DNA from 3 places in the Streptomyces sp. RLA123 genome. Region 2 is predicted to be linked to each of the others. Evidence: riboswitches for the same ligand, from Rfam matches in the RefSeq annotation. Region 2 holds a riboswitch; each other region holds the start of a gene.
What was found. A riboswitch is a leader RNA that binds a small molecule or an ion and turns the genes downstream of it on or off. The one in region 2 is predicted to bind cobalamin.
Positions count from the first base shown of each region.

Region 1: another riboswitch for cobalamin. It lies ahead of RV983_RS31215 (prenyltransferase/squalene oxidase repeat-containing protein); the one in region 2 lies ahead of RV983_RS27580 (cobalamin biosynthesis protein).
Region 3: another riboswitch for cobalamin. It lies ahead of cobN (cobaltochelatase subunit CobN); the one in region 2 lies ahead of RV983_RS27580 (cobalamin biosynthesis protein).

Region 1 is NZ_JBWDOR010000003.1:6,813,839-6,821,488, reverse strand. It holds gene RV983_RS31230 (ABC transporter ATP-binding protein) at 1-1,580, opposite strand, end outside; gene RV983_RS31225 (energy-coupling factor transporter transmembrane protein EcfT) at 1,577-2,758, opposite strand; gene RV983_RS31220 (hypothetical protein) at 2,758-3,678, opposite strand; gene RV983_RS31215 (prenyltransferase/squalene oxidase repeat-containing protein) at 3,675-5,027, opposite strand; cobalamin riboswitch at 5,130-5,257, opposite strand; gene cobF (precorrin-6A synthase (deacetylating)) at 5,439-6,194, opposite strand; gene RV983_RS31205 (CAP domain-containing protein) at 6,642-7,301, shown strand; gene RV983_RS31200 (glycoside hydrolase family 18 protein) at 7,374-7,650, opposite strand, start outside.
Region 2 is NZ_JBWDOR010000003.1:6,045,782-6,053,431, reverse strand. It holds gene RV983_RS27605 (alpha/beta hydrolase) at 1-523, opposite strand, end outside; gene RV983_RS27600 (class II aldolase/adducin family protein) at 582-1,301, opposite strand; gene RV983_RS27595 (NAD(P)/FAD-dependent oxidoreductase) at 1,418-2,809, shown strand; gene RV983_RS27590 (inorganic phosphate transporter) at 2,928-4,160, shown strand; gene RV983_RS27585 (hypothetical protein) at 4,202-4,417, shown strand; cobalamin riboswitch at 4,565-4,691, shown strand; gene RV983_RS27580 (cobalamin biosynthesis protein) at 4,746-5,756, shown strand; gene RV983_RS27575 (cobyric acid synthase) at 5,753-7,264, shown strand; gene RV983_RS27570 (putative cobaltochelatase) at 7,317-7,650, shown strand, end outside.
Region 3 is NZ_JBWDOR010000003.1:4,239,583-4,247,232, forward strand. It holds gene RV983_RS19250 (precorrin-2 C(20)-methyltransferase) at 1-1,375, opposite strand, end outside; gene RV983_RS19255 (precorrin-8X methylmutase) at 1,372-2,004, opposite strand; gene cobG (precorrin-3B synthase) at 2,001-3,341, opposite strand; cobalamin riboswitch at 3,402-3,564, shown strand; gene cobN (cobaltochelatase subunit CobN) at 3,595-7,197, shown strand; gene RV983_RS19270 (PaaI family thioesterase) at 7,277-7,650, shown strand, end outside.

The DNA of each region.
Region 1 (7,650 bases), 770 kb from region 2:
TCGACGGTGAGCAGCGGCGCCGGTGCGAGGACCTTGGCGGTCTGCGGGGCGAACGCGGGTGAGGCGGCCAGTGCCGCGACGGCGTCCTCGTCGGCGACGATCTCGCCGTCGGCGAGGACCGCGACGCGGTCGGCCGCCGCGGCGGCGAGTTCCACGTCGTGGGTGACCAGCAGCACCGCGTGCCCCTCGGCGGCCAGTTGCCGCAGGATCTCGGTGGCGCGGGCCTTGGCGGGATAGTCCAGGCCGCGCGTCGGCTCGTCCAGCAGCAGCAGTTTCGGGCGGCGGGCGAGGAGCACGGCCAGGGCCAGGGCGAGCCGCTGGCCGCTGGAGAGGGCGCGCGGGTGGGCCTGCGGATCGATCCCCGGAACCAGTCGTTCCAGCAGCGCGGCCGTGGTCCCGGGCGCGGCTCCGGCCTCGCGGTCGGCGCCCGCGCACTCGCGGTCGACCCGGTCGGCGAGCAGCAGGTCACCGGGGTCCGAGGGCACCATGCCGACGGCCGCCGCGATCTGACGGCGCTTCAGCTTGAGGGGGTTCTCACCGGCCACGCGCACCTCGCCGGCGGTGGGGCGGTGCAGTCCTGCCAGGCACGCCAGAAGGGTCGACTTGCCGGCGCCGTTGCGGCCCATGAGCGCGGTGACCCGTCCCTCGTGGAGCGTGAGGTCGACCCCGCGCAGCGCGGGCACCGGTCCGTGGTGCGCCACCAGCCCGCGCAGTGAGGCGACCGCCTCGCCCTGCGCCGGCGTGTCACGCGCCACCGGCGCCGCTCCGAGCAGCGGATGGCCGGCTGCCCTGCGGCGGGCGTCGCGCACGCTCAGCGCCACGGGCCGCCAGCCCAGCAGCCGGGACAGTTCCACGACCGGCGGTGCCACCGGCGCGTCGGCCAGGACGTCGGCCGTCGCGCCGTAGCGCACGGGTTCGCCGCCGCCGGGCACCAGCAGGGCGGCGTCCGCGTACTGCGCCACCCGCTCCAGCCGGTGCTCGGCGAGCAGCACCGTCGTGCCGAGGTCGTGCACGAGCCGGGTCAGGGCCGCGAGCACTTCCTCGGCGGCCGGCGGGTCGAGGGCGCTGGTCGGCTCGTCCAGCACCAGCAGTCCGGGCTGCGCCGCGAACGCGGCGGCCAGCGCGACCCGTTGCTGCTGGCCGGCCGAGAGTGCCTGGAGGGACCGGGACCGCAGGTCGGCCAGCCCCAGCAGGTCGAGGGTCTCCTCCACCCGGCGGCGCATCGCCTCGGGCCGCAGCGCCAGGCACTCGAGTCCGTAGGCGATCTCCTCCTCGACGGTGTCGGCCACGAAGGCGTCCGCCGGGCGCTGCGGCACCACGCCGACGGCGTCCGCGAGGTCGCGCGGGGCGTGCGCGGCGGTGTCCCGGCCCGCGGTGGTCACGGTGCCGTACAGCGTGCCTCCGGTCGCGTGCGGGACGGCCCCGTTGACGGTGCGCAGAAGCGTGGACTTGCCGCTGCCCGTGGCACCCACGACCAGCACGAGTTCCCCGTCGGGCACGGCCAGGTCGACCCCGGCGAGCACCGGCGCGGTCGCGCGCGGATAGCGGAAGGAGACCTGCTCCCAGTGGACGGCGTTCACGGATGTTTCCTCGGCTGGTCGGTGGGCCGCCCCGGTCCGCGGGAGGCGGGGGCCCGGTCGTGGTCGCCCGGCGGTGGCGGGGTGAGGTGGGCGGGCAGCAGGGCGCAGAGCACTCCGGCGGCCGCGAGCAGCGGCAGGCCCGGCGGCTGGAGGGACCACGGGTCCGGGGCGAGCGCGGTCGCGGGTGAGGTGAGGACGAAGCAGAGCGCGGCGAGGGCGCCGCTCGCGACGGTCGCCCCTTCGGGAAGCGCCCACGGATCGGGGCGGTAGCGGGTGCGCTGGACGGCGGCGCCGCCCAGGCGCATTCCGGTGACGCAGCCGAGCAGCCCGATGGCCAGCAGGACAGGACCGGCGTGGCCCGTGGTCACCGCACCCAGCGGGCCGACGGGGACGGTGGTCGAGGAGTCCAGGAGGCCGTAGACACCGACGACGACGGAGGCCAGGCCGCCCAGCAGCAGCGCGTGGACGGCGGCGCGCCGCCCGGCCGGCACGGCCGCACGCCGCCCGTACCCGCGCGCGTCGAGGGCGGCGGCGGTGGCGAGCGCGCGGTCCAGGGCCTCTTCGAGCACGGGGGCGGCGATGGAGAGCGTGCCGCGCAGTCCGCGGACCGGCAGCGCCCGCAGCCGCCGGGCACGGCGTACCCGGCCGACCGCGGCGACCAGTTGCGGCGCCGCGCTGAGCGCCACGGTGACGGCGACGCCGAGTTCGTGCAGTGCGCGCGGCAGCGCCCGCAGCAGCCGGGCGGGACTGGCCAGCGCGTTGGCGGCGCCGAAGCACAGCAGCATGACGCCCAGGCGTACGCCGTCGCACAACGCCGAGTACACCGCTTCCGCGGTCACCGGGCCGCCGAGCCTGACGCCGCTCATCCACGACGGCAGCGGTATCGCGGGCAGGTCGAGCAGCACGGTGGTGCCGCCGTAGCCGACGAGCAGGGACTGGAGCACCAGCCGCAGCAGCACCACCGCGACGGCCAGTTTCAGGAAGACGCCGTAGGCGGCCGCCCAGGGCGCGCGGGTGCGGCGGGCGGCCACCACATAGCCGGCCGCGGCGCCCAGGAGGGCCAGCAGCAGGATGTTGGTGGTGCGGCTCGCGGCGGTGGCGAGCCCGAGGGCCCAGGCCCACCAGGCGAACGGATGGAGTTGGCGGGGCAGCAGCAGCCGCGCGCCGGGGCGCGGCATCAGCCCGACACCTCCGGGGTCCTGCGGTCGCGCCGGCGGGCCCGGACGACGGCGGCGCCGGCCAGGGCCGCGACCGCGAGGGTGCCGGCCACCAGCGGCCAGCCGTTCCAGCGCTGTTCGCCGGAGGCGGCGCCGGCCGACGGCACCCCGCGTACGGTCGCGGCCGCGCCGGGAGTGCTCGTGGTGCCGGCCGGTCCGGTGCGGGAGCCGGCGGACGGGCTCGGGTCGGGGCTCTGGGAGGCTGCGGCGCTCCGGCTCGCGGAGGGACGGGGCGTCGCGCCCTTGCCACTCGCACGCGCGCTCACGGCCGGGTGCGAGGCAGCGCCGCCGGACCCGCCGTTGCCGGATCCGCCCGCGCCGTTACCTGACGATTCGCCAGTCCCGCTGCCCGACGTACCTCCGCCGGGCTTCGCGGTGGTATGAGCCGGACGGGGCGTCGGCTTCGGCGTCGGCGTGACCGCGCTGCGCGGCGACGGAGGTTCGTTGGCACCGGAGTCCTGCCACACCCACGCGTCGATGCCGCCCTTGACCGGGGTGCGGCCGGCCGGTCCGGCCGCGCCGTACACCCAGTCGCTGGTCCCGGGGAGCATGTACCAGTACGACCAGTACGTGTCCTTGTCCACCGCCGCGCATCCCGTGCCGGGTGCGCCGTCCAGCGCGCAGACGAAGCCGCCGCCGTAGGGACCGGAGCCCAGCCGCACCGAGAAGCCAGCCTGTTGCAGTGCCTGGATGCCGCTCTGCGGTGACGGCGCGCATCCGGTCCGGCTCGGGTACGGGGCGTCCGGGACCCCACGGTCCTCCACGACGACCAGCACGCCGGAGCAGCCGCCTGCCGCACCGGCCGGGGCGGCGGCGGGCCACAGCAGCGCCGCGGCCGCGGTGGCGCAGACCGCCAGCGCCGCCGAGCCCTGCCGGATCACGCCCGGGTTCCCGCGGAGCGGCGCCGCCGCACGGCGACCACGATCGCGGCGCCGGCTGCCACGAGTGCCGCCGAACCCGCCGCCTGCGGCAGCACGGAGGTGCCGGTGCTGGCCAGCGTGCCTCCCGTACCGCCCGAGGTCGTCGAACCGGCGGGGGCCTGCGCCGTGGCGCTCGGCGTGGCCGATGCGGAGGCGGAGGCGGAGGGGGTCGCCGTGCCGGTGGGGGTCGCGGAACCGCCCGGCGCGGTGGGCTCACCGGTGGCGGTGGGTGAGGCGGTGGCGGAGTCACTGGCCGTAGGGCTCGGTGACGAACAGTCCAGGGTCGCCAGTCCGTCCGTCGCGCCCGCGCCGTCCACGGTCGCGTACGAGATCCCGGACAGTGCCGTCACCGCCTGCACGGTGGCGCGCAGCGCGCTGCCGTCGGCCTTGGCCTCCTGGTAGCCCACCGCGCCGCGGTCCTTGGCCGCGCCGCCGCAGCCGACCTGACGTTCGCGCAGCCAGTCCGCGCCCTTGCCGGCGGCCGCGCCGCGCCCGCCGGCCCGCAGGGCCTGGGTCGCCAGGGCGGTGGAGTTGGCGTTCACGACCGCGGTCGGACCCGTGCCGGCGAATCCACCGTCCTTGCCCTGCTTCTTCACCAGCCAGTCCAGCGCCTTGCCCGCGGCAGCGTCCTGGTGGCCCGCGGCGAGCAGGGCCTGCACGACCATCCCGGTGCCGTCCGCGTCGGAGGCGCAGTCCGCGGCGGCGTCCGGGAAGAAGACCGGGAAGCCGCCGTCGGCGCACTGGTTGGCGAGCAGGAAGTCCACGGCCTCGACGGGCACGGCGGCGCCGTCCCGCTTCAGCGCGATCAGGGCCAGCGACTGCGTCAGCGTGTTGGAGTAGTCGTTGACCTCGGTGCCGCCGAAGGTGGCGTGGTCGGTGAAGCGGCCGCTGGGCTGCATACGGGAGTTGAGCTGCGCGATCAGGTCGCGGCCCGCGAACGCTCCCGGGTCGCGGTGGCCCGCCTCGGCCACCAGCGCGAGCTTCGCGAGCGACCCCGCGTAGATGTCGCCGGGCGTGTCACCGGTGAGGTAGGACTCGGCGTGCGCGGCCAGCCAGTCGGTCGCGGCGGTGGTCTCGCCCTTGCCCGTACGCGTGGCCGACAGGGCCAGTACGACGTCGGCCGTGAGGCCGGGGTCGGCGCCGAAGTCGCCCTCGACGTGGTCGCCGTCCTTCAGCTGGCGGCCCGCCCATCCGGCCGCGGCCGCGGCATCCGACGGCACGGCCGGGGCGGCCGCTGCGGGCGTCGCCGGCAGGGCGACAAGGGCGGCGGTGATGAGCGCGGGAGCGACCGTGCGGCCGGATATGCGCAACGAAGCCTCCTGAACGGTGGCCTTCGGGACGCACCCCGCGAGTGCGGCCGCGCGGTAGGCGGGCGGCCGTGCCCAGGGGCCTCGTCCCGTGACCGCGACGGATGAGAACCAGCGCCGCCGACGGGTCATCGGGCTCGCCGCGGACGGCATCACGGATGCCGCGCGGCCCACCGTTGCGGGCCAGCGCCGGAATTCGACCGGCTTCCCCCACCAGAGGCGGAGGGAAGGTTATGTCCCGGGGACGCGCCGCTTCAAGGCGGCACCCGCGAGTGTGACAACACCCACGCGCCCATCACCTGCGGCAACGTCCGTCCGCCCCGCCCGCGGAAGCCGAACTCCCCCGCCCCTCGGCCGCGTTCCCGGCAAGACAGGAGCCGACTCCCCCGGGACCCCTGGGACCCGCGGTGCGGGTCAGCGGCGCAGCAGGTAGGTGTCCATGATCCAGCCCTTGCGCGCCCGCGCCTCGGCCCGCAGCTCGCGGATGCGCCCGGCGGTCTCCGCGAGCGGGCCGGAGACGAGGATCTCGTCGTCGGTGCCCAGGTAGGCGCCGTAGTGGATCTCGACACCCTCGGGATCGATCCCGGCGAAGGCCGCTTCGCCGTCGAGCATGACGACGACGTCGTCGACACCCTCGGGGATGCCGCCCTCGGCGAGCCGGCGGCCGGTGGTGATCTGGAGGGGGCGGCCGACGCGGGTGAGCGTCGTGCGGTGGCGGGCGGCCAGGACGGAGACGCTGCTGATGCCGGCGATCACCTCGTAGGTGAAGGCGGTCGCGTCCGTGCGGGCGCGGACGTCGTCGAGGACGGCGATGACGCTGTCGTACAGCCCGGGGTCGCCCCAGACGAGGAAGGCCGCGGTCTCCTCCGGGCCGACCCGCTCCGCGAGGAGGTGCTCCACCACGTCGGCCCGGCGGCGGCGCCAGTCCTCGACGGCCGCCGGGTAGCCGGGGGCGGTGCGGTCGCGCTCGGCGTCGGGAACCTCCACGACGCGGTGGCCCGGGCGGGCGTGCTCCTCCAGCATGCGGTGGCGCAGCCGGACGAGTTCCTGGCGTTCGCCGGTCTTGCCCAGGACGAGGAAGACGTCGGTCCCGGCGATCGCCTTGACTGCCTGGAGGGTGAGGTGGTCGGGGTCGCCGGCGCCGATACCGATCACGCGTATGTGTCGCATGGGGCGATTGTGCCGCGTGTTGGCCCTCGTACGCCGCCCTGCCCGACCTGTTCCCGAGCCCCCTGTGAACTCCGTCACCCCGGACGGGGCGATTACGGCACCGCATAGTAGACGGCCCCGAACGGCATATGCGAGCCATCCCTACCGCACCGGACATTTCACGCACAGGAGGACGGACCGTCTGCGATCCGCGTGTCGCTTCCGGCCGTCCGCCCGACGCGGACGGCATCCTGAAGGGACGTCAGATTTTCACAACAAGGCGCCGAACGGGCACACGCATGCCTCGCTTCGCAGCGCAAGGATCGTCTTCGCTACGACTCGGCGTAGTAACGATCTTCCATTGCCCCGCTCTCGGGACCGTCCGCACAATGGCCGAGCCCGCACGGCGTCATCGCAGCTCAGGCGGGATGTGAATACGGACGCCGAACCACCGAGTGAGGTCACGCAATGACGAACCACCGCCGGAAGACGCGCCATCGCAAGATCGTCGTCGCCGCTCTCGCCGTCGCCGCCGTGGGAGTGCCCTCGGTCGCCATGGCATCCATCGACAGCCCTCAGCAGAACGCGCGGCACGGCGCGTGGTCCCACGGGCACTGGCAGGACGCGCGCTGGGGCGGCCAGTGGTCGCACGGCGGCGGGGCCGGCGCCCCCTCCTCCGCCCCCGAGGCTCCCGCACCTCCGGCTTCCGCCCCCTCGCAGGCGCCCGGCACGGCACCGTCCGGCGCCCTGACCGGGAACGTCGCCACGGTGGTGAAGCTGGTGAACCAGGAACGCGCCAAGGCCGGCTGCTCCGCGGTGAAGCTCAACGGCAGACTCACCGACGCCGCCCAGGAGCACAGCGCGGACATGGCCGAGCACGAGAACATGTCGCACACGGGCTCGGACGGCTCCACCCCCTCGGACCGCATCAGCGCCGCCGGCTACAACTGGCGGTCCTACGGCGAGAACGTGGCGTACGGCTACTCCTCCCCCTCGTCCGTGATGAAGGGCTGGATGGACAGCCCCGGTCACCGGCGGAACATGCTGGACTGCTCCTTCAAGGAAATAGGAGTCGGCCTGGCGCAGCCGGGCAGCTACTGGACCCAGGACTTCGGCGCATCCCGCTGAGGTGACGCCCGCGGGGCCCGGCCGCGATCGCGGCCGGGCCCCTCGGCGTGTGCGCGGGGTACGGAGTGCCGGTCAGCGCAGCCCGCGCCCCAGGGCCGTGATCAGCTCGCCGTCGGAGGTGTCCCCGCTCAGCTCCCAGAAGAAGGCACCGCCGAGCCCCTGGTCCTTGGCCCAGGCGGCCTTGCCCCGCAGGGTGCGCGGTGTGTCGTAGCTCCACCACTCGTCGCCGCAGCGGGCGTACGCGGTGCCCGCGACCGTACTGGTGGCCGGGCAGCGGGTCTTGAGCACCTTGTAGTCCTCACTGCCCGCCTCCCATGTGCCGGGGGCCGGGCCGGTGGCGCTGCCGCCG
Region 2 (7,650 bases):
CGTGCAGTGTGGGCAGCACGACCATGGCGTGTTCGCGGGTGGTGCCGAGACCGTGCACGAGGACGACCCAGGTGTCACGGGCGCCGTCGACGAACCACGCGGGCATCCGGCCGAGTTCGCCGGGGATCTCGACGTCGCGGTACGCCAGGCCGAGCGCCGAGGCGGGATCGCCGTCGTACACCTGCGGGGTGAGCCGGACCCGCTGCCCGGCGGTCAGGGCACCCTGCCCGACCCGCAGCAGGCGCCGGGTCACCGAGCCGGGAGCGGTGGACAGGACGTCGCCGACGGTGGCGTGCACGTCGCGGCCGATGACGCCGTGGATCCCGCGCCGGGTGGCGCCGAGGGTCCTGCTGAGGGTGACCTCGCGGTCGGTCGCCGAGTGCACGGTCAGCGACTCGGGGTCGGGGCCGTCGGTACGCGGCTTCAGGGCAAGCTCCGACACGTGCCGTCCGGCCGCCACCGCGGCCGCACCGGCACCGAACGCTGTCGTGGCGGCCAGGGCCGCGGCGGTCGTGAGGCGCATCCGTTCCAGTGTCGGGGCGGGCGTGCGGCGCGGCCAGTGCTGGGCGCCGTCCGGGGAGCTACTCCGGGACGACCTGCCCGCCGCCGGCGCCGGGCAGGTCGTCCGGGGTCGGCTCGTCCCCCGCGCCGGGCTGCCCGTACTGGCGCAGTTTCTCGGCGACCCTGGCAAGTTCGATCTTCGACAGCAGGGACGGCGAGAAACCGGCGACGGAGCGGGCGGCGAGCCAGACCTGGCACATCCACTCCAGCTGCGCGGTGCGGTCGTAGGCCTGCTCCAGGTCGTCGCCGTAGACGATGGTGCCGTGGTTGCGCAGCAGGCAGCCGGTGCGGTCGCGCAGCGCGCGCAGCACGTTGGCAGCCAGTTCCTCGCTGCCGTAGGTGGCGTAGTCGGCGACCCGGATGCGCCCGCCGAGCGCGGCGGCCATGTAGTGGATGGCGGGCAGCTCGTACAGCAGCGTGGAGACGGCGGTGGCGTGCACGGCGTGGGTGTGGACGACGGCGCCGGCGTCGGTGTTCCGGTAGATCGCCAGGTGCATGGAGAGTTCACTGGTCGGCCGCAGCGTGCCGAGAACCTGCCGGCCGTCGAGGCCGACGCCGACGGTGTCGTCGGGGCCGAGGCGGTGATAGGGCACCCCGCTGGGGGTGACGAGGACGAGGTCGCCGCCCGCCCGGACAGAGACGTTCCCTGACGTGCCGACCACCAGTCCGTCGGTGACCGAGCGGCAGGCCGTGTCCACCAGTTCCGACCAGGCCTTGCCCACCGTGTCCTGCACCGACATCCGTGCCACCTCCGGGCGCTGATCCTGACAGGTCGGGCGTTGCCGCACACTCCCGGGGCACAGTAGCGTCCCGGCACACCATCAGACCGATCACCCTCACGAATTGCAGGGGCACCATGACCACCGTCAACGGCGGCATCTCCTTCTGGTACGCGAAGTCGGGCCTCCCCGTGCCGCGCGAGCCGCTGCCGGGCGACACGACCGCCGACGTGTGCATCGTGGGCGGCGGCTACACCGGCCTGTGGACCGCGTACTACCTGAAGAAGGCCGTGCCCTTCCTGCGGATCGTCGTCCTGGAGCAGCGCTTCTGCGGCTACGGCGCCTCCGGCCGCAACGGGGGCTGGCTCTACAACGGCATCGCCGGCCGCGACCGCTACGCCGCCCTGCACGGGCGGGACTCCGCGATCGCGCTGCAGCGGGCGATGAACGAGACGGTGGACGAGGTGATCCGGGTCGCGGCGGAGGAGGGCATCGACGCGGACGTCCACAAGGGCGGCGTCCTGGAGGTCGCCCACTCCCCCGCCCAACTCGCGCGCCTGCGGGCCTTCCACGAGGCGGAGGTCGCCTTCGGGGAGAAGGACCGGCTGCTGCTGGGCGCCGCCGAGTCCGCCCGGCGGGTGCGGGTCGCGGACACGGCGGGCGGCACGTGGACGCCGCACGGCGCCCGCGTCCACCCGGCCAAGCTGGTGCAGGGCCTGGCGCGGGCGGTGGAGGCGCTCGGTGTGGTGGTCCACGAGTCCACGCCGGTGACGGAGATCAGGCCCAAGCACGCACTGACGCCGTACGGAAGCGTGCGCGCCCCCTATGTGCTGCGCTGCACGGAGGGCTTCACGGCCGCGATCAAGGGCCACAAGCGGTCCTGGCTGCCGATGAACTCCTCGATGATCGTGACCGAGCCGCTGCCCGCCGAGGTGTGGGACACCATCGGCTGGGAGGGCCGCGAGACCCTGGGCGACATGGCGCACGCCTATATGTACGCCCAGCGCACGGCCGACGACCGGATCGCCCTCGGCGGCCGCGGGGTGCCGTACCGCTTCGGCTCGCGCACCGACGACGACGGGCGCACCCGGCCGGAGACGGTCGAGGCGCTGCGCGAGGTCCTGGTGCGCTTCTTCCCCGCAGCGGGACGCGTCGGGATCGACCACGCGTGGTCGGGCGTGCTGGGCGTGCCGCGCGACTGGTGCGCGACGGTGGAGCTGGACCGTTCGACGGGGCTCGGCTGGGCGGGCGGCTATGTCGGCAGCGGTGTGGCCACGGCGAACCTGGCGGCCCGCACACTGCGGGACCTGGTGCAGCTCGACTCCGGACAGGGCCACGGCACGGAGCTGACGGCCCTGCCCTGGGTGCACCACCGCGTCCGCCGCTGGGAGCCCGAACCGTTCCGCTGGATCGGCGTGCGCGGCCTCTACGCGGCCTACCGCGCCGCCGACCGGCGCGAACAGTCCGGCCGCAGTACGGAGACGGACGCCCTCGCCCGGGCGGCCGACCGGATTTCGGGGCGTCAGTAGCGGCCGCGCGGGGACCGGGGAACCCAGCACCCCCAGGATTCCCATCGTTAACTTTCCGTTCACCCGGACTCCGTACGGTCGCCACCGCCACTGTCGGATCGAACGAATGCCTGGGTACATGGAACACATCACGCTCCTGATCGGAATCGTGATTATCACCGCACTCGTGTTCGACTTCACGAACGGTTTCCACGACACCGCCAATGCGATGGCCACCACCATCTCCACTGGCGCACTGGGCCCCCGGACGGCGGTGGCGATGTCCGCCGTCCTGAACCTGGTCGGGGCGTTCCTGTCGGTGGAAGTCGCCAAGACGATCTCCGGAGGGATCCTCGACGAGACCGCGGGGATCAAGCCCGAGGTCATCTTCGCCGGGCTGGTCGGCGCCATCGTCTGGAATCTGCTGACCTGGCTGGCGGGGCTCCCCTCCAGTTCTTCGCACGCCCTGTTCGGCGGTCTGATCGGCGCCTCCGTCGCGTCGGCGGGGTTCGGGGCGGTCAACGGCGACGCGGTCGTCATGAAGGTGCTCGTCCCGGCCGTCTGCGCGCCGGTCGTCGCCGGGGTCGCCGCACTGCTGGCGACCCGCCTGACCTACCGCATCAGCCGCGGCAGCGACCCGGCCGCGACCGCCAAGGGCTACCGGGCCGGCCAGATCGCCTCGGCGGGCCTGGTCTCCCTCGCGCACGGCACGAACGACGCCCAGAAGACCATGGGCGTCATCACCCTCGCCCTCATCGCCGGCAACGTCGTCGCCCCGGACTCCGACCCGCCGCTGTGGGTCATCGTCTCGGCGGGCCTGGCCATCGCGCTCGGCACGTTCATCGGCGGCTGGCGGATCATCCGCACCATGGGCAAGGGCATCACCGACATCCAGCCGCCGCAGGGCTTCGCCGCCCAGACCGGCGCCGCGGCGGTCATCCTGGCCTCCTCCCACCTCGGCTTCTCCCTGTCCACCACGCAGGTCTGCTCCGGTTCCGTGATGGGCGCCGGTCTGGGCCGCAGGGGCGGCGTCGTGCGCTGGAGCACCGCGGGCCGCATGGCCGCCGCATGGGCGCTGACCCTGCCGGCCGCCGGCCTGGTCGCGGCCGGCGCCGCGCTCCTGGCGGACCAGGGTGACGCCGGCGTCACCGCGGTCGCCGTGCTGGGGCTCGCCGTGTGCGCCGCGATCTGGGTGGCCGCGCGCCGCAGGCCGGTCGACCACACCAACGTCAACGACGACGGCGCGGACACGGACGCCGGGCAGTCGGGCATTGTCACCGCGGCCGTCGCCGCCGTGATGCCGCCGCCCGCGGGCGCCCTCACCCCGGCCGGCCCGCCCGCCGACACCGGCCACGCCAAGGCCACCGCCTGACGGCGGGCACCGCCCCACCGGTCCCGGAAGGACACAGCAGCATGCACATCGACTGGGCGGCCCTCGGCTCCGTCTTCGGCGTCAGTCTCGCCGTCACCGTCGGCCTCGTCGGCCTCTTCACCCTCGGCATCGTCGGCCTGTCCCGGCCGGCCGCGGCCGGGGGCGGTCAGGGCGCCGTGTCGCGCGCGGGCGCGTACGCGTGCTTCGCGCTGTGCGCGGCGGCCGTGGCGTACGGGATCTTCCTGATCGTCTCCTGACGCCCCGGAACGCGGTGCGAACTCGGCCTCAGCTCCCGGCCCTTCCGGTCGTGAGCTGGGGTTTCCGCCTTTCCGGGCCGCTTCGGGACGAGTTGACGGGCCGGAGCGGAGCGTGGTGGTATCGGAACCGCCACACGGCGGCAGGAGAGGAAGTCCGGTGAAAATCCGGCGCGGTCCCGCCACTGTCACCGGGGAGCGCGCCTCCACCAGCGGCCACGGCCCGTACCACGGGCTGGAAGGCCGGGGGTGCCGCCGATCCGGGAGCCAGGAGACTCTCACCGCCGGTCACGTCGAGCCAGGGCGCGGACCCTGAGTGAGGACACCTGCGATGGGCGGCAGTCGCCGTACACCCGACGCCGGCTCTGCCGCGCCGTCGGTCTTCGCCGCCGGGGCGGCTCTCGGCTGGCTGGCCGATCTCGCCCTCGCCGACCCGCGACGCGGGCATCCGGTGGCCGCCTTCGGGCGCGCGGCAGGCGCACTGGAGCGCGCGTTGTGGCAGGACCACCGCGGCCGGGGCGCCCTCTACACCGCGTTGTGCGCCGGGGGCGCCGCGGCGGCCGCCGCGGGGGCCGCGGGGGCCGCACGCGCCGTACGCCGCTCCCCCGCCGCGTCCGTGGCGTTGACCGCCGCCTCGACGTGGGCGGTGCTCGGCGGTACGTCGCTGGCGCGTGAGGCACGGACGATCGGCGCCGCCCTGGCCGCCGGGGACACCGCGGCGGCGCGGGCCCGGCTGCCCCACTTGTGCGGGCGGGACCCGCAGGCCCTGGACGAGCGGCAGATGGCCCGGGCGGTCGTCGAGTCGGTCGCCGAGAACACCTCCGACGCCGTCGTCGGCGCCCTGGTGTGGGGCGCGTTGGGCGGCGTGCCGGGGCTCGTGGGCTTCCGCGCGGTCAACACCCTCGACGCGATGGTCGGTCACAGGTCGCCGCGCTTCCGCCGGTTCGGCTGGGCGTCCGCCCGGCTTGACGACGTGGCCGGTTTCCCCGGTGCCCGGCTGACCGCCGCGCTCACCGTACTGGCGGGCCCCGACCGGCGCGGCGCGTGGCGCGCCTGGCACGCGGACGGCGGCCGGCACCCGAGCCCCAACGCCGGGCCCGTGGAGGCTTCGTTCGCGGGGGCTTTGAGCGTACGGCTCGGGGGGACGCTGACGTACGGGGGCCGGATCGAGCACCGGCCCGTACTCGGCGCCGGCAACCGGACGGTGGAGGTGGCGGACATCGAGCGGGCGGTGCGGCTGTCGCGGCGGGTGAGCGCGCTGGCCCTGGTGGCCACGGCCGGGGGCCGGCTGGCCTGGCACCGGTGGACCTCGCACCGGCCGGTCCGGAGGGGGAACGCATGAGCGGCGGAGCGCTGTTGGTGGCCGGCACCACCTCGGACGCGGGCAAGAGCGTCGTCACCGCCGGCATCTGCCGCTGGCTGGCCCGCCGGGGCGTGTCCGTGGCCCCGTTCAAGGCGCAGAACATGTCGCTGAACTCGTATGTGACGCGCGAGGGCGCCGAGATCGGCCGCGCGCAGGCCATGCAGGCTCAGGCCGCGCGCGTGGAGCCCTCCGCGCTGATGAACCCCGTGCTGCTCAAACCGGGCGGCGACCGCACGAGCCAGGTCGTGCTGATGGGCCGCCCGGTGGGCGAGATGAGCGCACGCGGCTACCACAACGGGCGCCGCTCGGAACTGCTGGAGACCGTCACCGCCTGCCTGGAGGAGCTCCGCTCCCGCCACGACGCCGTCATCTGCGAGGGCGCGGGCAGCCCCGCCGAGATCAACCTGCGGCACGGCGACATCGTCAACATGGGCCTGGCCAGGGCGGCGCGGCTGCCGGTGGTCGTCGTCGGCGACATCGACCGGGGCGGGGTCTTCGCGTCCTTCTTCGGCACGACCGCGCTGCTGAGCCCCGAGGACCAGGAGCTGGTCTGCGGCTACCTCGTCAACAAGTTCCGCGGCGACGTCTCGCTGCTGGAACCCGGGCTGGAGATGCTGCGCGGTCTGACCGGACGCCGCTTCTACGGTGTCCTGCCGTTCCGGCACGGCCTCGGGATCGACGAGGAGGACGGGCTGCGCATGTCGCTGCGCGGCACCGTGCGGGAGTCGGACACGGCACCGCCGCACGGCGAGGACGTGCTGCGGGTCGCCGTCGCCGCGGTCCCCCTGATGTCCAACTTCACCGACGTCGACGCCCTCGCGGCCGAACCCGGCGTCCTCGTGCGCTTCGTCGACCGGCCCGAGGAGCTCGCGGACGCCGACCTCGTCGTCCTGCCCGGCACCCGGGGGACCGTCAAGGCGCTGGAATGGCTGCGCCGGCGCGGACTGGCCGACGCCATCGTGCGGCGCGCGGCGCAGGGCCGCCCGGTCCTCGGGATCTGCGGCGGCTTCCAGATGCTGGCCGAGTCGATCGACGACCCGGTCGAGTCGCGGGCCGGCCTCGTACCGGGCCTCGGCCTGCTGCCGGTACGGGTGCGCTTCGCGCCCGGCAAGACCCTGGCCCGGCCGTCCGGCACGGCCTGGGGCGAGACCGTCGAGGGGTACGAGATCCACCACGGCGTCGCCGACGTCCGCGGCGGCGACGAACCGTTTCTCGACGGCTGCCGCACCGGCTCCGTCTGGGGTACCCACTGGCACGGCTCCCTGGAGAGCGACGGCTTCCGCCGCGCCTTCCTGCGCCGCGTCGCCGACGCGGCCGGACGCCGTTTCGTCCCGGCACCGGACACGGCGTTCGCGGCGCTGCGCGAGGAGCAGCTCGACCGTCTCGGCGACCTCGTCGAGGAGCACGCCGACACCGACGCCCTGCTCCGCCTCATCGAATCCGGGCCCCCGCCCGGTCTCCCCTTCGTCCCTCCGGGCGCGCCGTGAACCGCCCGCCCCGCCCGTGCCCTGATGCCCGTACCAACGAGGAGGCAGCCGCGTGAGCACCCCCTATCCCTTCACCGCGATCGTCGGGATGGAGGACCTGCGGCTGGCGCTGCTGCTGAACGCGGTGAGCCCGGCCGTGGGCGGCGTGCTGGTGCGCGGCGAGAAGGGCACGGCGAAGTCCACGGCGGTGCGGGCGCTGGCGGCGCTGATGCCGCGGGTGGACGTGGTCGCGGGCTGCCGCTTCAGCTGTGATCCCGCGGCGCCGGACCCGGCGTGCCCGGACGGCCCGCACCGTTCAGGGGCCGGGCCCGCGTCGCGGCCGGCGCGGATGGTGGAGCTGCCGGTGGGCGCCTCCGAGGACCGCCTGGTCGGGGCGCTGGACATCG
Region 3 (7,650 bases), 1.8 Mb from region 2:
CCAGGTCCTCCAGCGTGGTGATCCGCACCGCCTGCTCCGGGCCGCCGACGTCGCGCGCGACGACCACCGGGGTGCCGGGCGCGCGGCCCTCCCGCAGCACCTTCAGCGCCTGCTCCAGCTGTTCCCGGCGGCTGCGGGACGCCGGGTTGTAGAGCGCGAGCACCAGATCGGCGGCGGTCGTGGCGCGCAGCCGCTCCTCGATCACCGTCCAGGGCTTGAGCCGGTCGGACAGCGACACCACCGCGTAGTCGTGCCCCAGGGGCGCGCCCGCGAGCGCCGCCGCCGACTGCGCGGCGGTGATGCCGGGCACCACCCGCACCCGCACGTCGAGGTAGGGCTCGGCGGAGGCGGCCTCCAGCACGGCCGTCGCCATCGCGAAGACGCCGGGATCGCCGGACGACACGACGGCCACCCGCCGTCCGCGCCGCGCGAGATCGAGGGCGAACTCGGCGCGTTCGGCCTCGACGCGGTTGTCGGAGGCGTGCCGGAGCTGCCCGGGACGGACCGGGACGCGGTCCAGGTACGTGGTGTAGCCGACGAGTTCGTCCGCCTCGGCGAGCGCGGCGCGCGCCTCGGCCGTCAGCCACATCGGGCCGGCCGGCCCGAGGCCGACGACCACGACCTCGCCCTCCGCCTGACGCGGGGCCGGGCGCTCGCCGATCCGGCTGGGCAGCACCGCGACGGCGAAGTACGGCACCGAGTCCGGGTCGACGTCGGCCAGCATCGCCAGGCGCTCGGCGTCCATCGTGGCCCGCTCGACGTAGTGCGCGTCGGCCAGCCGCCCGGCCGTTTCCAGCGCGCGGCGCACGGCGGGGAAGGTGCGCCCGAGCTTCATCACGGCCGCCGCGTCGGTGGCCGCGAGCCGTGCGGCGAGTTCTTCCTCCGGCAGGGTGCCGGGCAGGATCGTCAGCACCTCGTCGCCCTCCACCAGCGGCCGCCCGATGCGCGCGGCGGCCGCGCTGACGGAGGTGACGCCGGGGATCACCTCGGCCGGGTAGCGGTCGGCGAGCCGCTTGTGCATGTGCATGTACGAGCCGTAGAAGAGCGGGTCGCCCTCGGCGAGCACGGCGACCGTGCGGCCCGCGTCGAGGTGCGCGGCGAGCAGTTCGGCGGACTCCGCGTAGAAGTCGTCAAGGGCGCCGCGGTAGCCGCCGGGGTGGTCGGTGGTCTCCGTCGTCACGGGGTACATCAGCCGCTCCTCGATCTGCTCGGGGCGGATGTGCGCCGCGGCGATCGAGCGGGCGATGCTGCGGCCGTGCCGGGCGCAGTGGTACGCGATCACGTCGGCGGAGCGGATGACGTCCACGGCGCGCACGGTCATCAGGGAGGGGTCGCCGGGGCCGAGGCCCACTCCGTACAGACGGCCGGTGGTCATATGATCTCGTCCTCCGTGGCAAGGGCGTTGAGGGCGGCGGCCGCGAGCGCGCTGCCGCCGCGCCGGCCGCGCACGATCAGGTACTCCAGGCCGGCGGGGTGGGCGGCCAGGGCGTCCTTGGACTCGGCCGCGCCGACGAATCCGACCGGCACGCCGATGACGGCCGCGGGCCGGGGGCCGCCCGCCTCGACCATCTCCAGCAGCCGGAAGAGCGAGGTGGGGGCGTTGCCGACGGCGACGACGGCGCCTTCCAGGCGGTCCCGCCACAGTTCCATCGCGGCGGCGCTGCGGGTGGTGCCGAGTTCGGCGGCGAGCGAGGGCACGGCGGGATCGGAGAGGGTGCAGACCACGTCGTTGTCCGCGGGCAGCCGCTTGCGGGTGACGCCGCTGGCGACCATCTGCACATCGCAGAGGATCGGTGCCCCGGCGCGCAGCGCGGCGCGCGCGTCCGCGACCACGGACGGGCTGAACGCCAGGTCGCGGACGAGGTCGGTCATGCCGCACGCGTGGATCATGCGGACGGCGACCTGCGCGACGTCCGGCGGCAGGGCGTCGAGTTCCGCCTCGGCGCGGATGATGGCGAACGACCGGCGGTAGATCTCCGCGCCGTCCTTCTCGTACTCGGTCACGTCGTGGTCCTCGGTGGTGGTGGAGTCGTACGGCGGGCGGCGGCGACGGCGGCGGGCAGGTCCAGGGCGGAGGTGCTCGCGGAGGTGTCGCCCACGGTGACGCGGTAGCGGTCGGCGGCGGTGGCCACGACGTCGGCCCGGGCGCCGTCCGGGTGGCCGCAGCGGCGTGCGCAGCCGGAGAAGTGGACGGGCAGCAGGGGCAGTCCGGGACCTGCGGCCCCGGCGCGCACCGCGGCCACGGCGTCCGCCCGTACGTCCGCGAGGGACTTGGCGCAGCCGGGCTGTCCGGCGCACGCGGTCACGCCGCGCCACGGAGAGTCCTCGCCGGTCAGGAAGCCCGCCCCGGCCAGGCGTTCCAGCACCTCGGGTGCTCCGGCCGACGCTGCGCCCGGCACGACCACGCCGCGCCACGGCGTCACCCGCAGCTGCCCGAGGGCCGCGTCGGCGACCTCCGCAAGGACCCGCCACGCCTCGGCGGTCGCCCGCCCCAGCCGTACCCCGGCCGACAGCACCCACGTGCCGCCGCCGGGCTGGGGGACGGCTCCGAGCGCGGGGCCCGCCCGGTGCCCGCCTGGGGGTCCGGCCGGTCCGCTCCGGAGCGGGAGGTCGTCCGCGCCGGGCAGGAGCCCCGCGGTGCGGGCGCCCGTGGGGTCGACGTCGGCGAGGCGCCAGGCGCGGGTGGGGTGTCCGGCGGCAAGGGTGAGGAAGGCCTCGGCGGCGCGCAGCGCCCAGCGGGGTGCGTCGGCGGCGGGCACGTGGGCGACGGGTGTGCCTGCGAGGCGGAGTTCGGCGGTGGCGCGGCCGGGCCGTGCGATCACCGTCACATCGGCGCCCAGTGCGGCGACATCGCCGCGGCCGTCGTCGAAGGCGAAGAGAAATCGCCCCGACAGCCCGGCCGCCGCGGGACTCGCGCACAGCAGGGCGTCCAACTCCGCCACCCAGGCCGCCACATCGGCGTACCCGTTGCCGTCGAGGCCGCCGAGGGGAGAGGCGATGACATTGCGGGCCCGTTCGTGGGCGTACGAGGGGAGCAGTCCCGCGGCGGCCAGTCGTGTGGCGAGGGCGGTCGCCGCGCCGGGTGCGCGCAGGCCGCGCAGTTGCAGATTGCCCCGGGAGGTGAGGTCGAGACGGCCGTCGCCGAGGTCGTCGGCGGCGTCGGCCAGCACATTTGCCTGATGGGACGTCAACAAACCGCCGGGTATGCGGATCCGGGCCAGCGGACCGTCGTCGGCGGCGTGCAGCCGCAGTGCCCCGGGGCACGCGTCCCCGCGGGCGGCGGGCCCCGCCGCGGGCACGGCGAAGGCGCCGTTCACGGGGGATTCCGGGGCGGTGGGCATGGCCGCGAGCATACCCGCGGGCACCTGGGAGGTGTACGGCCCATGCAACGTCACCAGCCCTTACTATGCGAGTGGGACGGCTTTCGGGTCGCGCCCACGCCATCGACGGCGCCAGGGGAGGAAACCGGTGCGATTCCGGTGCGGTCCCGCCACTGTCATCGCGGCCCACGGGTAATGCCGGGCCGCGGGAGCCAGGAACTCCCGCCGTCATCCACCGGCCCGGGGCGCGGACCCCGAGGAAGGCACGCCCGACGTGATCCTGCTGCTCTCGACGTCCGACACCGATCTGCTCAGCGCCCGTGCGGCGGACGGGCCGGTCCCCTACCGGCTCGCCAACCCGGCACGACTCACGGCGGGGGAACTGCCCGCGCTCCTCGACGGCACCGACCTGGTCGTCGTCCGCCTGCTCGGCGGCCGCCGGGCCTGGGAGGAGGGACTGGATGCGCTGCTCGCCGGCCCGCGCCCCGTGGTCGTGCTCACCGGTGAACAGGCCCCGGACGCGCAGCTCATGGAGCTGTCCACGGTGCCGGTCGGCACCGCCGCCGAGGCCCACGCCTACCTGGCGCACGGCGGCCCCGCCAACCTCGCCCAGCTGGCCCGCTTCCTCTCCGACACCGTGCTGCTGTCCGGTCACGGCTTCGAGCCCCCGGCCTCCGCCCCGTCCTGGGGCCGCCTGGAGCGCTCCGCGGCCGCCACCGAGGGCCCGCTGGTCGCCGTCCTCTACTACCGGGCCCACCACATGAGCGGCAACACCGCCTTCGTGGAGGCGCTTTGCGTGGCGATCGAGGAGGCCGGGGGCCGTGCGCTGCCCCTGTACGTCGCCTCGCTGCGGGCACCCGAGCCGGAACTGCTCTCCGCGCTGACCGGTGTGGACGCGATCGTCACCACCGTGCTGGCCGCGGGCGGAACCCGCCCCGCGGAAGCGTCCGCCGGCGGCGACGAGGAGGCGTGGGACGCGGGCGCGCTGACCTCGCTCGACGTGCCGGTGCTCCAGGCGCTGTGCCTGACCTCCTCGCGGGCTGTGTGGGAGGGGAGCGACGAGGGGCTGTCCCCGATGGACGCCGCGACGCAGGTCGCCGTCCCCGAGTTCGACGGCCGGCTGATCACCGTCCCGTTCTCCTTCAAGGAGGTCGACGAGGACGGCCTGCCGGTCTACACGCCCGACCCCGAGCGCGCCGCCCGCGTCGCCGGGATCGCCGTGCGTCACGCGCGGCTGCGGCACATACCGCCCGCGGAGCGCCGCCTCGCGCTGGTGCTGTCCGCGTACCCGACCAAGCACTCCCGTATCGGCAACGCGGTGGGACTGGACACCCCGGCCAGCGCGGTGGCGCTGCTGCGCCGGCTGCGCGAGGAGGGCTACGACTTCGGGCCCGCGGAGGAGATCCCCGGGCTGTCCTCGGGCGACGGTGACGAGCTGATCCGCGCGCTGATCGAGGCGGGCGGCCACGACCAGGACTGGCTGACCGAGGAGCAGTTGGCCCGCAACCCGGTGCGCGTCCCGGCCGCCGACTACCGCCGCTGGTTCGCCGCGCTCCCGGCGGAGCTGCGCGACGCGGTCACCGGGCACTGGGGTCCGCCGCCCGGCTCGATGTTCGTGGACACCAGCCGCGACCCGGAGGGCGACATCGTGCTGGCCGCGCTGCGCCGCGGCAATCTGCTGATCGTCATCCAGCCGCCGCGCGGCTTCGGCGAGAACCCGATCGCGATCTACCACGACCCCGATCTGCCGCCCTCCCACCACTACCTGGCCGCCTACCGCTGGATCGCCAGTGCACAGGCCGAGGGCGGCTTCGGCGCCGACGCGATGATCCACCTGGGCAAGCACGGCAACCTGGAGTGGCTGCCCGGCAAGAACGCGGCCCTGTCCGCCGCCTGCGGCCCCGACGCGGCCCTCGGCGACCTGCCGCTGATCTACCCGTTCCTCGTCAACGACCCCGGTGAGGGAACCCAGGCCAAGCGCCGCGCCCACGCCACCCTCGTCGACCACTTGGTGCCGCCGATGGCCCGCGCCGACTCCTACGGCGACATCGCGCGTCTGGAGCAGCTGCTCGACGAGCACGCCGCGATCGCCGCCATGGACCCGGCCAAGCTGCCCGCCGTGCGCGCCCAGATCTGGACGCTCATCCAGGCGGCCAGGCTCGACCACGACCTGGGCCTGGAGGACCGGCCGCACGACGCCGAGTTCGACGACTTCCTGCTGCACGTCGACGGCTGGCTCTGCGAGATCAAGGACGCCCAGATCCGCGACGGCCTGCATGTGCTCGGCCAGGCGCCCGCCGGCGCCGCGCGGGTCAACCTGGTGCTGGCGATCCTGCGCGCCCGGCAGATCTGGGGCGGCACCGCCGCCCTGCCCGGACTGCGCGAGGCCCTGGGCCTGGACGAGTCGGCGGCCACCCGCACGACCGCCGACGCGGCCGAGGAGCAGGCCCGCGCGCTGGTACAGGCGATGGAGGACGCCGCCTGGGCCCCGGAGGCGGTCGCCGAGGTCGCCAAGGGCCTGTCCGAGGAGGTCGCGCGGGTGCTGGACTTCGCGGCCCGGCAGGTCGTGCCGCGGCTGGCCCGTACGACGGACGAGATCGACGCCGTCGTGCACGCCCTGGACGGCGGCTTCGTGCCGGCCGGCCCCTCGGGATCCCCGCTGCGCGGCCTGGTCAACGTCCTGCCGACCGGCCGCAACTTCTACTCCGTCGACCCCAAGGCAGTGCCCAGCCGGCTCGCCTGGGATACCGGGCAGGCGCTGGCGGACTCGCTGCTGGCCCGCTACCGCGAGGACAACGACGGCACCTGGCCGCAGTCGGTGGGCCTGTCGCTGTGGGGGACCAGTGCGATGCGCACCGCGGGCGACGACATCGCCGAGGCGCTGGCGCTGCTCGGCGTACGCCCGGTGTGGGACGACGCGTCGCGCCGCGTGACCGGCGTGGAGGCCGTCCCGGCGCAGGAGCTGGGCCGCCCGCGTGTCGACGTCACCCTGCGCATCAGCGGCTTCTTCCGCGACGCCTTCCCCCATGTGGTGGGCTTGCTGGACGACGCCGTGCGCCTGGTCGCGGGCCTTGAGGAGCCGGGCGAGGCCAACTTCGTCCGCGCGCACACCCGCGCCGACCTCGCCGCCCACGGCGACGAACGGCGTGCCACCACCCGGATCTTCGGCTCCCGTCCCGGCACCTACGGCGCGGGCCTGCTCCAGCTCATCGACAGCCGTGACTGGCGCAGCGACGCCGACCTCGCCGAGGTCTACACGGTCTGGGGCGGCTACGCGTACGGCCGCGGTCTCGACGGCCGCCCGGCGCGGGAGGAGATGGAGACCGCCTACCGGCGGATCGCGGTGGCCGCGAAGAACACCGACACCCGCGAGCACGACATCGCCGACTCCGACGACTACTACCAGTACCACGGCGGCATGGTCGCCACCGTCCGTGCGCTGACCGGGCGTTCACCCGAGGCGTACATCGGCGACTCCACCCGCCCCGAGACCGTCCGCACCCGCTCCCTGGTCGAGGAGACCTCCCGGGTGTTCCGCGCCCGGGTCGTCAATCCCCGCTGGATCGAGGCGATGCGGCGGCACGGCTACAAGGGCGCCTTCGAACTGGCCGCGACCGTCGACTACCTCTTCGGCTACGACGCGACCACCGGTGTCGTCGCCGACTGGATGTACGACAAGCTGGCCCGCACCTACGTCATGGACCCGGAGAACCGGGCCTTCCTCCAGGAGGCCAACCCGTGGGCCCTGCACGGCATGGCCGAACGGCTGCTGGAGGCCGAGTCCCGGGGGATGTGGGCGGAGCCCGACCCGGAGGTCGTCGCGGCCCTGCGCGAGGCGTTCCTGGAGACCGAGGGCGACCTGGAGGGCGGCGAGTGAGGGGCGCGCACGCCGGCTTGTGAGGCGCCGGACGACTGGGTGTCACTCCCCCGTCGGACGGCGCTGGCACGCTGACGTTATGGACGCCACCGCGCTCGCACGCGCGCTGCCGGAACCCGTGCCGGCCAACCGGACCGCGGGGATCGAGGTGGTCCGCGCCGAGGACGGCGCCGCGGAAGGGGCGCTGGAGACGCCGGACGCGCTGCGGAACGCCACCGGGAGCCTGCACGCGAGCGGCCTCGTCGCGCTCATCGACGCGGCCGGATCGGCCGCGCTCGTCGCGGCCTGCGAGGAGCCCGCGCAGTTCGGGGGCGTCGTGCCGCTGGGTGCGGCGGCCACGATGGAGTTCCTGGCCCCGGCCCGGGGACGGCTCGTCGCGTCGTGCGTGCTCGGCGCGGCCGAACGCGCCGTGCTGCGGCCCCTGCTGGCGGGGGAGAGCGACCGCGTGCGGAT